One region of the Actinocorallia sp. A-T 12471 genome, then DNA from elsewhere that is predicted to be linked to it. Evidence: riboswitches for the same ligand, from Rfam matches in the RefSeq annotation. Region 1 holds a riboswitch; the other holds the start of a gene.
The links. Region 1 has a riboswitch for cobalamin ahead of metE (5-methyltetrahydropteroyltriglutamate--homocysteine S-methyltransferase). Riboswitches for the same ligand answer to the same signal wherever they lie in the genome.
Positions count from the first base shown of each region.

Region 1 (7,347 bases):
TCCCGTACGACTGCACCCAGCCGTGGTCGGTCGCGGCGTACCCGTCGAGCCGCTCGGCGAAGTACTGGACCATGTCGTTGCGCTCGGGCTCGCCGTGGACGAGCACGTCGAGGCCGATCTCCTCCTGGAGGGCCACGACGGACGCTACCTCGTCGCGCATCGCCTGCTGGTAGGCGGCGTCGTCTATCCGTCCCGCCTTGTGCGCGGCGCGGGCCTTGCGGATCGCGTCGGTCTGCGGGAACGAGCCGATCGTCGTCGTCGCGAGCACCGGCAGGCCGAGCCTGGCGCGCTGGGCGGCGAACCGGGCGGCGCGGTCGCCGCGACGGGCGTCGCCGAGCGCGTCGAGACGGGCGCGGACCTCGTGGTTCGTCCCGGCCGCGTACGCCTCGAGCGAGACCGGGCGCGGGTCCTCGGCGGTGAGCATCGTGCGCAGCGCGACGACCTCGGCGACCTTCTGCCTGGCGAACGCCAGGCGGTCGCGGACGGCCTCGGGGAGGCCGGTCTCGGCGTCGAGGTCGACCGGGACGTGCAGCAGCGAGCACGACGTGCTCAGCTCCACGTGCCCCGCGAGGCCCAGCAGCACCGCGTAGGCGGCCTTGGCCTTGCGGGCGTCGGCGCGCCACACGTTGCGGCCGTCCACCACGCCCGCGACGATCGTGCGGCCGAGCAGCCCGCCGACCGACGCGACGACGTCGACGTTGCCGGGACCCGCGACGAGATCGAGCCCGAACGCCTCGACGCCGGTGGCGGCAAGGGCCTTCAGCGCCGCCGCGTCGATCGTGCCGAAGTACGTCGCGAGCAGGACACGCGGACGGCTCGGCTGCGAAGACAGCCGGTTGTAAGCGCGCTCTACCGCCGCGATGTCCTCGGCCGACAGATCGCCGACGAGGGCGGGCTCGTCCAGCTGCACCCACTGCGCGCCCGCACCCGCGAGCCGCTCAAGCAACTCGGCGTACACCTCGACGAGGCCGTCGAGCAGATCGAGCGGGCGGAAGCCGTCGGGGGAGCCTGGCGCGGCCTTGGCGAGCAGCAGGTAGGTGACGGGTCCGACGAGCGCAGGCCGGGTCTCGATACCGAGCGCCTTCGCCTCAAGGTACTCCGCGACGGGCTTGGCGGCCGCGCCCTCGGCAAGCCGGAACCTTGTGCCGGGGCCGATCTCAGGCACGATGTAGTGGTAGTTCGTGTCGAACCACTTCGTCATCTCCAGCGCCGGGACGTCCTGGACGCCGCGCGCCATCGCGAAGTACCGCTCGAGGCCGTCGAGGTCCCGGTACCTGTCGGGCACCGCGTCGACCATGACCGTCGTGTCAAGGACCTGGTCGTAGAAGGAGAAGGTGTTCGACGGGATCGTGTCGAGCCCCGCGTCGCGCAGCTCCGCCCACACGCCTGCGCGCAGGCCGCGCGCGGTGTGCTGGAGGGCGGCGGCGTCGATGCGGCCCGCCCAGTGGTCCTCGGTCGCGAACTTCAGCTCGCGTCCCGCCCCGATTCTGGGGTATCCGAGGATCGTCGTTCTCATGGCAGCTTCCCTCGCTGAGCCATAGCGCGGCTTTCGGGGAAGGCGAACGGAGCCCGTCGGAGGTGCGCGGGCGTCGTCCCCTGGCCCTCCCACGAGGCCGCGGACCACCGCGCGCCGGTCGGCGCGCGGGCGGAGGCAGGTCTTCGGACTCGTGGGCACCGCGTCTTCCGACGCGACCTACCGGCCGTCGCTTCCCAGGCCATGCGGCCCAGTGCTCTGTGACGGCTTCCGTTCCCACTCACCGCTGCGGGGCAGCCCCGGAATCACACCGGGTTCCCTCTTACGACACCCGACCGGCCGCCGGGTGAACCATCCGCGCCGCAACCTTATCCCGCCCCGGCGCTCATCCCTCACTCCGCATCCTCCACCAACCCACCCAAAACCCCCGGCCGTAGTTCACGGGCGAGCCGGTGCGTGAAATTTTTCCGGTGAATTTTTCGGGCGGAACGGGACTTTGTGGGATTTGGTGGAGAATGGTCTTTGGTAGTCTCTGGAATTGCTCGGCTGATTGTTCGGTGCGTGGTGAGGGTTTTCGCCCGTTTCGGGGGTAATTCATGGATGGTTCTGGATGGGTAAGGTCGCAAATGTTGTGGACTTGGGGTGCGGTGGTCGCTGTGGCGATGGTGTTCTGCGGGCTGTTCGCGGTTCCAGCGCAGGCCGCTCGGCAGGTGCGTTACGTGGCGCTCGGCGATTCCTTCGCTGCGGGCCCGGGGATTTCCCGCGAGCTCGACGCGAAGTGCGAGCGGTCGAGTCGCAATTACGCCCGCGTTCTCGCGCGGCGGATCGGAAATGTCGCACTCAAGGATGTGACGTGCAAGGGGGCGACGACCGACGCCGTGGCCCATCGGCAGAAAGCGGGGGTCGCGGCGCAGATCGACGCCGTCACCGCCGACACCGACCTTGTGACGCTCACGTTCGGCGGCAACGACATCGGATTCGGGGGGATCGTCCGCACCTGCGCGTTCGCCTCGTTCCTGCGCGGGTGCAAGCGGATCTTCACCACGGGCGGGGCCGACAGGATCGACGCGAAGATCGCCGCGACCGGGCCGAAGATCGACAAGGTGATCCAGCGGGTGCGCGCCAAAGCGCCACGCGCGGTGATCGTCGTCGTCGGGTACCCGAGGCTGCTGCCCGACACCGCGCGCTGCGGCCGGGCCGTCGCCGTCAAGCCAGAGGACATCCCCTACCTCGCCGCGAAGCAGCGGAGCCTGAACACGATGCTGGCCCGTCGTGCGGCGGCCGCCGGGGCGCTCGGCGTCGACCCATGGCTCGCCAGCACCGGCCACGACGCGTGCCGCTCGGCGGCCACTCGGTGGACGGAGCCGCTGCGCGAGCCGTCCGGCGCGGTGGCGATGCACCCGAACGCCAAGGGCATGGCCGCCGTCGCCACCCTGATCGAGGCGGCTCTGGCCCGCTTACCGCGGCCGCCCCCGGAAAATGTCAGAGGCGGCCCGTAGCGTGTGGGGCGCCCGGGACGGACCGGGCACGGGCGGTCACGGGGGCCGTGTGGGGAGAGTGAGGGACCATGCCTCTCGCGGATGAGCTGCTGGGTAGCCGGGAGGTCGCGGAGCTTGCCGCGGTGCTCGACAGGACGGGGCGGCGCGCCGCAGCCGAGGCGGTGCGCGGCGTCGCGCCGGGTATCGGCGCGCTGGCGCTGCGGGAACGCAGTGACGCGCTCACCCTCGCGCTGCTCGCCTCCCTGCCCGCAGGGCACGCGGGTATGCGCGAGAGCGCACGCGCCGCGCTGCGGGATCCGGCGTTCACCGGCTGGATGGTCTGGCCGGTCACCGAGGCTGTTGTTACGCGCGCGCTTGAGGAGGAGACCCCTGCGGCGTTCGACGAGGCGCTGACGCTGCTCATGGAGCTCACGCCTGTCTTCACCGGCGAGTTCGCGATCCGGCGGCTGCTGCGCGCCGACCTCGACCGCGCCCTGGCGATCGTCACCGGGTGGACGGACCATCCGGACGAGCACGTGCGGCGGCTCGCGTCGGAGGGGACGAGGCCACGGCTGCCCTGGGCCGTCCGGGTGCCGGAGATCCTGGCGCGTCCGCTGGCGACACGGGCCCTTCTCGACGCGCTCCACCATGACCCGTCGGAGTATGTGCGCAGGTCGGTCGCCAACCACGTCAACGACATCAGCCACGCCGACCCTGCGCTCGCCGTCGAGATCGCGGCGGGGTGGGATGCACTGTCGCCGTCGGGGGAGCACACGGCGCGGACGGTCAGGCACGCCCTGCGCACCGCGGTGAAGCGCGGACATCCCGGCGCGCTGACCCTTCTCGGCTTCACGCCCGACGTCCAGGTCACGGTCACCGGCCCGCGCCTGACCTCCCTTGAGGTCCCGGTCGGCTCCCACCTCGACTTCGCCTTCGAGGTCGCCAACACGGGGCAGTCCGCCGCCCGCCTGGTCATCGACTACGTCGTCCACTACCGCAAGGCCACGGGCCGCACCAACCCCAAGGTCTTCAAGCTCACCGCCTGCTCCCTGCCCCCCGGCGAACGCCTGACCTTCACCCGCCGCCACCCCCTCAAACCCCTGTCCACCCGCCCCCTCCACCCCGGCCCCCACTCCCTCACCCTCCAAATCAACGGCACCCCCCACAACCCCACCCCCTTCACCCTCACCCCACCCCCCCACCAGTAACCTTCCATCACCCCGCACCCCGCACCCCGCGCGCCCTGCGCCCACCCTGTGCTCCGCGCCCGCCCCCGTTCGTCCACGTGCGCCGCGTTCGCTCCCGGCCCGCCCCTACAGCCCGCGCCTGCGCCCTGTGGCCTCGTGCCCCCCGCCCCCCGCCTCGCGTCACTCCCGACCCTCGCGCCTCGTGCCTCGCGCCTCGCGCTGTGCGCGCCCTCTGTGCGTTGCGCTCCGCGCCCCGCGCCCACCCTGCGCTCCGCGCCCGCCCCGGTTCGGCCACGTGCCCCGCGTCTTGCACCCGACCGGCCCCGCGACCCCGCGCCTGCGCCCCGTGGCCTTCGCCCCCCGGCTCCCGCCACACCTGACCCCTGCGCCTACCCGGCGCCTCCCGCCTCGCGCCTCGGGCTGTGCGCCCTCTGCGCTGTGGGCACTGTGCGCGCTGTACTCTGCGCTGTTTCTCTAAGCTGTGCGCGTTGCGCGTTGCGCGTTGCGCGTTGCGCGTTGCGCGTTGCGCGCGCTCTGCGCTGTGCGCGCTGTGCGCGTTGGGGTCTGCGCCCTGCGTTGTGCACTCTGCGCGCTGTGCTGTGCGCGCGCTCTGCGCGTTGCGCACTCTGTGCGTTATGGGTGGGGGTGGGTGGGTTAGGGGTGGGTGGGGGTGGTGGGGGGGAAGAGGTGGGTGCGCCAGGTGGTGAGGGTTTGGGTGGTGTTGTGGTTGTCGGGGTGGAAGGTGGGGTGGTGGTAGGCGCGGATGCGGGTGCGGATTTCGGGGGTGAGGAAGGGGGAGTGGCGGAGGGCGCGCAGGGAGCGGAGGAGGCGGCGGGGGTTGTAGGTGGCGGGGTCGGTGAGGAGGGAGAGGAGGGTGAAGAGGATCGTTACGGTGAAGAGGCCGACGGAGGCTTCGATCATGGTGCGGCGGCGCATGCGCTCCGAGCCGCCGACGGCGCGGTAGACGTCGAAGGCGACGGCCTTGTGCTCGGCCTCCTCGAGGGCGTGCCAGAGCAGAATGTCGCGGACCTTGGACTCGCCGAGCAGCGCCTGCGCGCGCGGGTCGGTGAGCAGGCACTCGGCGAGCGTCGCGGTGTAGTGCTCGAGGGCCGCGGTGTGGCCGAGGGCGACGCGCGGCGGCAGGAACCGGGTGCTGAGGGCCATCGTGCGCTTGACGAACGCGTCGACCCAGTGGGTCGGGTAGCCCATCTTGCGCAGCGCCTGGTTGAGCGCGTCGTGCTCGCGTCCGTGCACGACCTCCTGCCCGATGAACACCTTCACCTGACGCTTCAGCTCCGGGTCGGTGATCCGGTCCGAGTAGTGCTGGACTGACCGGATGAAGAAGTCCTCGCCCGGCGGGAACGTCGCCGACAGGACCGCGACCACATGGCTCATGACGAGGTCGCCCTCACCGTCCTCGCCGACGACGTAGTGGCGGCGCAACGAGCCCTCGGGGTGGGTGAAGCGGACGCGGCGCACCTGCATGGTCCGCTTGGGGGTGGGTCGCGCGGTCGGGACGGTCATGGGGGCCTCGTCTCGTAGCCGTGGTCCTCCGGGAGCGCAGGACCTGACGCACTCCCTTGTTGGAGATTCCGTCTAATAATGGGCGGATGAAACAAGCGGCGTCAAGACGTAACGCCCGCCCCCGCCGTCCACGGCAGGGGCGGGCGGACGGGACGGCGTCAGGCGGCGGTGAAGGAGACGGACGTCCCGTGGTGCTTCGGCGATTCGAGTTCGTCAAGGAGCGCGAGGGCGAAGTCGGCGTAGGTGATCAGGCTCTCCGCCGACGAGTGCGGGGCGACGCGGTACCGGCCGGTGGACGCCCCGGTGTGGTCGAAGTCCCCGGCGGGCGCGGCGTAGACCCAGTCGAGGTCCGACTTCTCGAGCTCGGCGAGGCCGGCCGCGTGCCCGAGGAAGAAGGCCCGGTACTCGCTCGGGTATCCGGGCTCGTCCATCAGCGGCACGCCCAACGCCCCGGGCAGCACCGAGGAGAGCCCGACCGCGACGAGCCGTCCGACGCCCGCGCCCGCGAGGCCGTCGGCGAGGGCGCGGGAGGCGGACGTGAAGAACGCGTGCGGGTCGGCGGTGACTTCGGCGGCCGCGTTGACCGCCGCCTCCTGACCCGCCGCCGCGGCCGCCACGCTCGCCGCGTCGGTGACGTCCCCGGCGACGACCCGCGCGCCGTCGAGCTCACCCGCGTATTTGGCCGGGTCCCGCACGACCGCCGTCACCCGGTGACCGCGCCGCAGCGCCTCCGCGACGACCCGCCGCCCCGCCCTGCCGCCCGCTCCGAAGACCACGAGGTCCATGTCCGATTCCGCCCTTCCGCGAGGGTCGACGCCCACGCGCCGACCGGTCCCCGGACGCTAACCGGCGCCCCGGTATCCCCCCGGATACCGGTTATCGTGGGCGCATGCGCCAGCCACTCCCGGCCGATCTGTTCGACGAGCTCTGCCCGTCCTCCCTCACCCCGATCAGGTTCGGCGACAAGTGGGCGGCCCTCGTCCTGCGCTGTCTTGAGGACGGCCCGCGCCGCTACTCGGAACTGCGCGTCCCGCTGCGCCGGGTGACGCCGAAGGCGCTCACCCACTCGCTCCGCTCCCTGGAACGCGACGGCTTCGTCACCCGCACGGTCCTGCCCGGCCCGTCCCCGCACGTCGAATACGCCCTCACGCCCCTGGGCCGCTCCCTCCTCGAGCCCCTCGCCGCCGCCTGCCGCTGGGCCGCGGAGCACTTTGACGAACTCCTCGACGCCCGCGAGTCCTACGAGACCGCCCACCACCCCTGACAACCACCCGTGTCAGGGGTGCTCGCTGTCGATGAGGGAGGTGAGGAGGGTGAAGGAGTCGTGGGCGGCCACGGCCGCGACGGCTCGGGCGACGCCCGTGCGCGACACCTCGCGCGGCTGCATGCGCTCCCCGGCCTCGGCGGTGCAGACCGCCGCGAGGTACGCCTCGGTGACCGCCGCGCGGTACAGCGTCCACTGCTCGTCGGCGTTGACGGCGACGCCAAGCGCGCTGAGACGCGCCGCGTACCGCTCCACAAGGGAACGTTCGATCTTGCGGAGCAGATCGGGTTCGACCGACGACGTCGCGAAGTAGGCGACGTCGCGTATCCCCGGCCCCGCCATCGCGACCTGCCAGTCGAGGAACCCCGGCGCGCGCCCTTCGAAGAACAGGTTCCCCAGATGCGGGTCGCCGTGCAGGAG
Region 1 covers NZ_JAWZTE010000007.1:121,953-129,299, reverse strand. The annotation lists gene metE (5-methyltetrahydropteroyltriglutamate--homocysteine S-methyltransferase) at 1-1,516, opposite strand, end outside; cobalamin riboswitch at 1,633-1,845, opposite strand; gene R9X44_RS20820 (SGNH/GDSL hydrolase family protein) at 2,071-2,973, shown strand; gene R9X44_RS20815 (DNA alkylation repair protein) at 3,042-4,160, shown strand; gene R9X44_RS20810 (metal-dependent hydrolase) at 4,794-5,663, opposite strand; gene R9X44_RS20805 (NAD(P)-dependent oxidoreductase) at 5,822-6,448, opposite strand; gene R9X44_RS20800 (helix-turn-helix domain-containing protein) at 6,553-6,927, shown strand; gene R9X44_RS20795 (phosphotransferase family protein) at 6,940-7,347, opposite strand, start outside.

Region 2 (7,347 bases), on a different contig from region 1:
AGATCGGCGCGGGCCGTGTCGGAGTCGCGCGAAAAGGCCGTCCGGGCCTACCGTTCAGGGTTGTCCGCAGCGCCATCCATCCCAAAGCGGAGCCCTTCACCAGTGACGACGACACCGACCCTCAGCATCACCCGCGAGATCCTTCGCGTGTACGACCAGCGTTTCCTCGAGGTGGAGCAGCCCGTGCGCAGGCAGGTGGTGACCGCCACCAAGGGGATGCTCGGGGGCCTGCTCACCGCCGAGGTCAGGCAGGAGCTGCCGGAGGGCCAGCGGCTGCGCGCGTTCTGCATCGAGAACGAGCTGTTCGAGGAGCTGGAACGGCTCATCGCCGACGAGCTCGCCGGACGCAAGGAAGGCGCGGTCGTCGTGGGCGGCAGGGTGTACGCCGTCTACCCCTACCTGCGCGGCGTGCCCCGCCAGGACGCCGACATCACCGACGAGGTCGGCGTCGAACACGTCATCAGCGGCCTGTCGTGGGACCGGAGCGGACGGCTCAAAATCGCCGGACGGGCGGCGATCTCCCGGGTGCAGGCGCGCGGCCAGGCCGTCAAGCTCATCCTGCGCGACGGCGACGAGAGCGTCGAGCACGCCGTCTCCACGACGGGGGAGGAGTTCGAGTACGTCCTGGAACCTCCCGGAACCGGCCTGTGGACCGTCGACGTCGAGGTGACGGTGCTCGGCCTGCGCCGCACCGCCCCCTTCGGCACAGTCAAGGCCGACGGCTTCAAGCCGCCCAAGCCGCGCGACGGCGTCACCCTCGACCTGTCCGACGGCCTGTGGATCGGCATCGACTCCACGCCCCTGCCCCGACCTCGCCGTTTCTGGGAGTTGGGGCGGTCCCGTCGGGCCTGACGCCCCGGCGGGGATAGAGTGGACCACGGGCGCGGCACGAGGGCGTGGCGGCCTTTCACCTGCAAAGATCTCACCTCAAGGACTCCCACGTTGAGCAAGCCAGTCGTCCTCGTAGCCGAAGAGCTGTCTCCGGCCGGTATCGCCGTCCTGGAGAACGACTTCGAGGTCCGTTACGTGGACGGTGCCGACCGCGCCGCTCTGCTGCCCGCCGTCGCCGACGTCGACGCCCTGATCATCCGTTCGGCCACCAAGGCCAACGCGGAGGTCTTCGACCACGCCAAGCGCCTGCGGGTCGTCGCCCGCGCCGGCGTCGGGCTGGACAACGTCGACGTCGAAGCCGCCACCAAGGCGGGCGTGATGGTCGTCAACGCGCCCACCTCCAACATCGTCACCGCCGCCGAGCACGCCATCGCGCTGCTGCTCGCCACGGCCCGCAACGTCCCGCAGGGCCACTCCGCGCTCAAGCAGGGCGAGTGGAAGCGCTCCAAGTACACCGGCGTCGAGCTCCAGGGCAAGACCGTCGGCGTGCTCGGCCTCGGCCGCATCGGCGTCCTGGTCGCCCAGCGCCTCGCCGGGTTCGACATGGACGTCATCGCCTACGACCCCTACATCCAGGCCGCGCGCGCCGCGCAGCTGGGCGTCAAGCTGGTCTCGCTGGATGAGCTGCTCACCCAGGCGGACTTCATCACCGTCCACCTGCCCAAGACCAAGGAGACCCTCGGTCTCATCGGCGACCGCGAGCTGCACATGGTCAAGCCGGAGGTGCGGATCGTCAACGCCGCGCGCGGCGGGATCGTGGACGAGGCCGCGCTCGACCTGGCCCTCACCGAGGGCCGCGTCGCCGGCGCCGGTCTCGACGTGTTCTCCAGCGAGCCGATGACCGAGAGCCCGCTGTTCAAGCACGACAACATCGTCGTCACCCCGCACCTCGGCGCGTCCACCCACGAGGCGCAGGAGAAGGCGGGCACGCAGGTCGCCAAGTCGGTCAAGCTCGCGCTGTCGGGCGAGTTCGTGCCGGACGCGGTCAACGTGCAGGGCGGCGCGGTCGCCGAGGACGTCAAGCCGGGTCTGCCGCTCGCCGAGAAGCTGGGCCGCGTGTTCACCGCGCTGGCCGCCGGCGTCCCGGTCCGGCTCGACGTGATCGTGCGCGGCGAGATCACCGCCCACGACGTCAAGGTGATCGAGCTGGCGGCGCTGAAGGGCGTGTTCTCCGACGTCGTCGAGGAGTCGGTGACCTTCGTCAACGCGCCGCTGGTCGCCTCCGAGCGCGGCGTGGAGGTCTCGCTGGTCACCAGCGAGGAGTCCCCGGCGTGGCGCAACGTCATCACCGTCAAGGGCACCATGGCCGACGGCGAGGTCGTCTCGGTCTCCGGCACCCTGTCCGGTCCGCGCAACTGGGAGCGGATCGTCGAGATCAACGGCTTCGACGTCGAGCTGTCGCCCGCGCCGCACATGGCGATCCTCGGCTACATCGACAAGCCGGGCGTCATCGGCGTCATCGGCAAGCTGCTCGGCGACCGCGGCATCAACATCGCGGGCATGCAGGTCGGCCGTGACGCCAAGGGCGGCAAAGCGCTGACCGTGCTGACCGTCGACTCCGCGATCGACCAGAACGTGCTGGAGTCCATCGCCGAGGAGATCGGCGCGGGCCTGGTCCGCCGGGTCGAGCTCGGCGAGTGACCCTCTGACGCGTAAGACACGCCCGCCCGGCTCGTCCGGGCGGGCGTTCTTCGTTACCGCTGGTCGCGGGGCCGCGGCTGTCCGGAAGCGGTCGGGCGGCGCGGCGGCGCGTGATGCGATGCTTGAACCGTCGCCTCTGGCGGTTGTCTTGACTTCCTCACGGCCGCGTAAGGGCTGCCGCCTGTTTTAGAGAGTTCCGCCCGGCGGCGAGAAATGCGGCGACTGCCCGCTGTAAAAGACACTGGTGAACTGCGAACCGTCGGCAGAAGGCAGGCGTCAGATGGTCCGTGACCGCGAGGTCGAGGTGTGGCCCGGGACGCAACCGAGAGTTGAGGGCTTGTCGTGACGCGCTGGGGAATCTTCGCTCCCGATGTGGGCACCGCGTGGCCGCTGCGCGGCAGGGACGCCGACATGGCCGAGGTGCGGACGGCGGTGCTCGACCCGTCGCTCGCGGGGGCCGTCATCGTCGGGCCGGGCGGCGTCGGCAAGTCGAGGCTGCTGCACGAGTTCGCCGCGACGGTGGACACGCCGGTCCTCGAGGCCAGGGCGGGCCAGGCCCCCGCCGTCCGGTTCGGGGCGTTCGCCCATCTCCTGCCGATACGCACGCCCGTCAAGGACGTCGCGGGGGCGGTCGAGGCGCTGCTGACGCGCGCGGGCGAGGGCACCTTCACCGTCGCCGCCGACGACGTGCACGACCTCGACGCCGACTCGGGCCTGCTGCTCGCCGAACTCGTCGCCACCGGACGCGTCAGGCTCGTCGCCGCGGGCCGTGAGCTGCCCGAGGCGCTGGCCGGGCTCGCGCTCGGCAAGGTCGAGCTCGCCCCGCTGGCCGACCTTGCCGGGCTCGCCGAGGTGGACGAGCCCACCGGCGAGTACCTCGCCGAGGCGACCGGCGGCGACCTGCGGCTGTTGCACGAGCTGCTGCGCGCCGGACGCGCCACCGGCGTCCTGGACGGCGGCCAGTGGAAGGAGGTGCCCGCGCGCTCAGGCGAGGGGCCCGCCTCCCTTGAAGAGGCCATCGCGCGCGCGTCGCTGCTCGCCTCGCTCGGCGCGCCGGAAGAGGCCGAGCTGATGCTCGCCGACGCGCCGCGCCGCCCCGAGGACAAGGCGCGCACCGTGCTCGCCTGCGCCCGCGCGGCCGTCCTCGCCTACGGGCTGGGCCGCGCCGAGGACGCCGACCGGGTCCTGTCCGTCGCGTTGGAGACCGTCGGGATGCCCGCCGCGCGTCAGCGGCTGCTCGCGCAGCGCGCGGCGTTCGCGGTGCACCGGGCGAGCAGCCGCGAGGCGTTCGACCTCGCCGACGACGCCGCCGAGCTCAGCGACGCCGACCCGGCGATCCGCGCGCGGATCGACACCGTCGAGGCGGTCACCGCCGCGCTCACCGGCCAGGCCACGGCCGCGCTCGACAAGGTGCGCGCCGGGCTGCGCCACGCCGACCACTGGCACGAGCACGCCCCCGAGTCCGGGCCGCTGCTCGAGTTCGCGCGGTCCTGGGTGTGGATCAGCGTCGGCGACCTCGACGCCGCCGCCGAGCACGGCGTCCCGTCCGACGATCCCGTCGCGCGCGCCGCGACCCGCGCCCGCGTGGCCCGCGCGCGCGGCCAGGTGCACGCCGCGCTGCGCGAGGGCTGGGACGGCGCGCGGATGCTCGAGCGCGGCAGGTCGCTGTTCGCCGGTCCTTGCCTGGGCGAGCTCGCGCACTCCGCCGCGCTCGCGGGCGACCTCGCGACGGCACGGCACGCGCTCGCCGAGGCCGACCGCCGCGCCCTGCCGACGCTGCGCGCGCTGTGGTTCCCCGTCGCGCTCGCCCGCCCCTGGCTGCTCGTCGCCCAGGGCGCGACCGGCGCGGCAGTCCACGGCCTGCTCGACGCAGCGGCCGCCGCCGAGGCCCTTGAGCTGCGGCCCTATGCGCTGACGGCCCTGCACGACGTCGTCAGGCTCGGCGCGGCCGGCGTCGTCGCCGACCGGCTCGCCCACCTCGCCGAGGACGCCGAGGGCGACCTCGCCGCGCTGTGCGCGCGGCACGCCGAGGCGTCGGCGGCGGGCGACTGGTCGGGCCTGATCGGCGTGTCGTTCGAGTTCGAGGAGCTCGGCATGGCGCTGCACGCGGCCGAGGCCGCCGCGCAGGCCGCCGAGGTGCACTGGGACAAGCAGCAGGCCGCCGCGGCCGGGACCAGGGCCTGGGTGCTCGCCCAGCGCTCGGACCAGGTCCGCACGCCCGCGCTGCGCACCGCCGCCGTGCCCGACCTCAGCCGCATCCAGTACGAGATGGCCGAACTCGTCGCGGCGGGCCGCACCGAGCCGGAGATCGCCGAGCAGATGGCGATGCCGGCCAAGGCCGTCGCCGAGCAGATCGCCGAGATCTGCGCGCGCCTTGGCGTCTCGGGGCCCGAGCGGCTCGCGGTGCTGCTGTCACCGCCGGTCTGAACGCACGAAGCGCCGGGCGGCTGCGTGCCGCCCGGCGCTCGCGTGCGGACTAGGCGTCCGCGTGCGCCGGCTGCGCGACGGCGACGGGAGCCGCCGCGCGCAGTCCGAGCAGGCCGAACACCACGCCGAGCGACGTCCAGAGGATGACGGCTGAGGCGGCCGCCAGAATCCGGAAGTCCCACAGCAGCTCCGGCGGCACCGGAAGCTCGTCGGGGTTGGCCGGGAGCAGGAACAGCACGGCGAGCCCGACGACGCCGACCGCGCCGGTCGCGAGCTGCCGGAGATGGTCGGGCTTCACCCGCAGCGCCGCGTTCACCCGCCACGCGACGAACATCGCCGCGAGGCCGATGACGATGGCGGCGGCCCACGTGACGGTCCGCTGCTCCAGCGTGCCCTCGTCGCCGACGCCCGGAGGATTGGCCGGGTAGCGGACGAACGGGAGCAGCCAGAAGCCCGCGAACGCGGCTCCGGCGAGCGTCAGGGAACGCTGCCAGGGCCGCTCATCGGACGTGCGGCGGAAGACCGCCCAGTAGACGGCGGCGAACAGGATGCCCAGGGCGATGCCCGCCCCGACCGACGACAGGACGAGTCCGAAGTGCTGCTCGGTGCGGGTGAACACCTCCTCGGCGTGCTCGTGGACGCCCGACGCGGCGGCCTCGGCCGCCGAACGCTCGCCTTCGAGCTCGACGGCGCGGTCCATGACGGGTTCGGCGACGAAGAAGCCGAAACCGCCCGAGATGAGGCCCGCGAGGGCACCGGCGATGACGCCCCGGCCGATCAGGCGGGGCAGGAGTTCGGCGGCCATCAGTGGCAGGGCGCGCCGAAGAGGTGCCTACCGTCGTGCGCGAGCTCGTGCAGGACGGTCTGCGGTGCGAAGAAAAGGGCGTAGAGGGTGGCGAACGCCAGCACGACGGCGATGGCCAGGAACACGAAGTTGCGGACGTCGCTGACGGACGCGGGCTGCGCGCCCGCTCCCGCCGTCGTCTCGGGGGTGCTCATAGGGGTCTCCTTTCGGGGTGCCTCGCCCCGAACCAGGGAGGACGACGGGTCAGTGTCCTGACTCTCCGGCCGTGGCCGGATCACAGTGGCGGGACCGTCCCGGACTCTCACCGGGTTCCTGCACACCGTCGCCTCTGTATGTATTTGTCCTTTGGAGGGTCCTCTGCCGCGCGGCGGTTCGTCAAGCAGGCGGGGGAGCGTTCCAGGCCACTTCCCAGGCCACTCCCCAGGTCATTGCGTCGGCGCGATGCCGGACATGTTCTGAAATGTGAGACGGATGACCGATGACTGAGACGGATGCACTAGAATGCCGCCATGGCAACCCGCAACATCCGACTCGCAGTCGTCGCCGGTGACGGCATCGGTCCCGAGGTCGTCGCCGAGGGCCTGAAGGTCCTCGACGTGATCGCCGGTCAGTATGACCTGGCGATCGAGCAGACCGCCTACGACCTGGGCGCGGCCCGGTGGCACAGGACCGGCGAGGTCCTCCCGGACTCGGTCCTCGAGGAGATCCGCGGGCAGGACGCCATCCTCCTCGGCGCGGTCGGCGACCCGACGGTCCCGTCGGGCACCCTGGAGCGCGGGCTGCTGCTGAAGCTGCGCTTCGCCCTCGACCACTACGTGAACCTGCGCCCGGTCAAGCTGTTCCCCGGTGTGCAGACCCCGCTGGCGGACGTCGCCCCCGAGGACATCGACATGATCGTCGTCCGCGAGGGCACCGAGGGGCCGTACACCGGCGTCGGCGGCGTGCTGCGCAAGGGCACCCCGCACGAGATCGCCACCCAGGAGAGCGTCAACACCGCCTTCGGCGTCGAGCGCGTCGTGCGGTACGCCTTCCAGATCGCCGCGGGCCGGCCGCGCAAGAAGCTCACGCTGGTCCACAAGGACAACGTGCTGACCTTCGCGGGCGAGCTGTACCAGCGGATCCTCAAGCAGGTCGGCGCGGAGTTCCCCGAGGTCACCACCGACTACATGCACGTCGACGCGGCGACCATGTTCTTCGTGAACAACCCGTCGCGGTTCGACGTGATCGTCACCGACAACCTGTTCGGCGACATCATCACCGACATCGGCGCGGCCATCGCGGGCGGCATCGGCCTCGCGGCGTCCGGCAACGTCAACCCCGACAGGACCGCGCCGTCGATGTTCGAGCCGGTCCACGGCAGCGCCCCCGACATCGCGGGCCAGGGCAAGGCCGACCCCACGGCCACCATCCTGTCCGTCGCGATGCTCCTCGAGCACCTCGGCCTGCCCGAGGCCGCGCGCAAGATCGAGAAGGCCGTCGGCGACGACCTGACCGAGCGGACCGGCGCGCGCAGCACCCAGCAGGTCGGCGACGCGATCGCCAAGCGAGTAGCCGGGTAGGCGGCAGCCACCTGGTTCCTCGAA
Region 2 covers NZ_JAWZTE010000001.1:958,825-966,171, forward strand. The annotation lists gene R9X44_RS04525 (hypothetical protein) at 103-852, shown strand; gene serA (phosphoglycerate dehydrogenase) at 943-2,532, shown strand; partial or broken gene R9X44_RS35685 ((2Fe-2S)-binding protein) at 2,723-2,767, shown strand; gene R9X44_RS04535 (hypothetical protein) at 2,875-4,959, shown strand; gene R9X44_RS04540 (CbtA family protein) at 5,009-5,764, opposite strand; gene R9X44_RS04545 (CbtB domain-containing protein) at 5,764-5,958, opposite strand; cobalamin riboswitch at 5,988-6,121, opposite strand; gene R9X44_RS04550 (3-isopropylmalate dehydrogenase) at 6,274-7,323, shown strand.
Region 2: another riboswitch for cobalamin. It lies ahead of R9X44_RS04545 (CbtB domain-containing protein); the one in region 1 lies ahead of metE (5-methyltetrahydropteroyltriglutamate--homocysteine S-methyltransferase).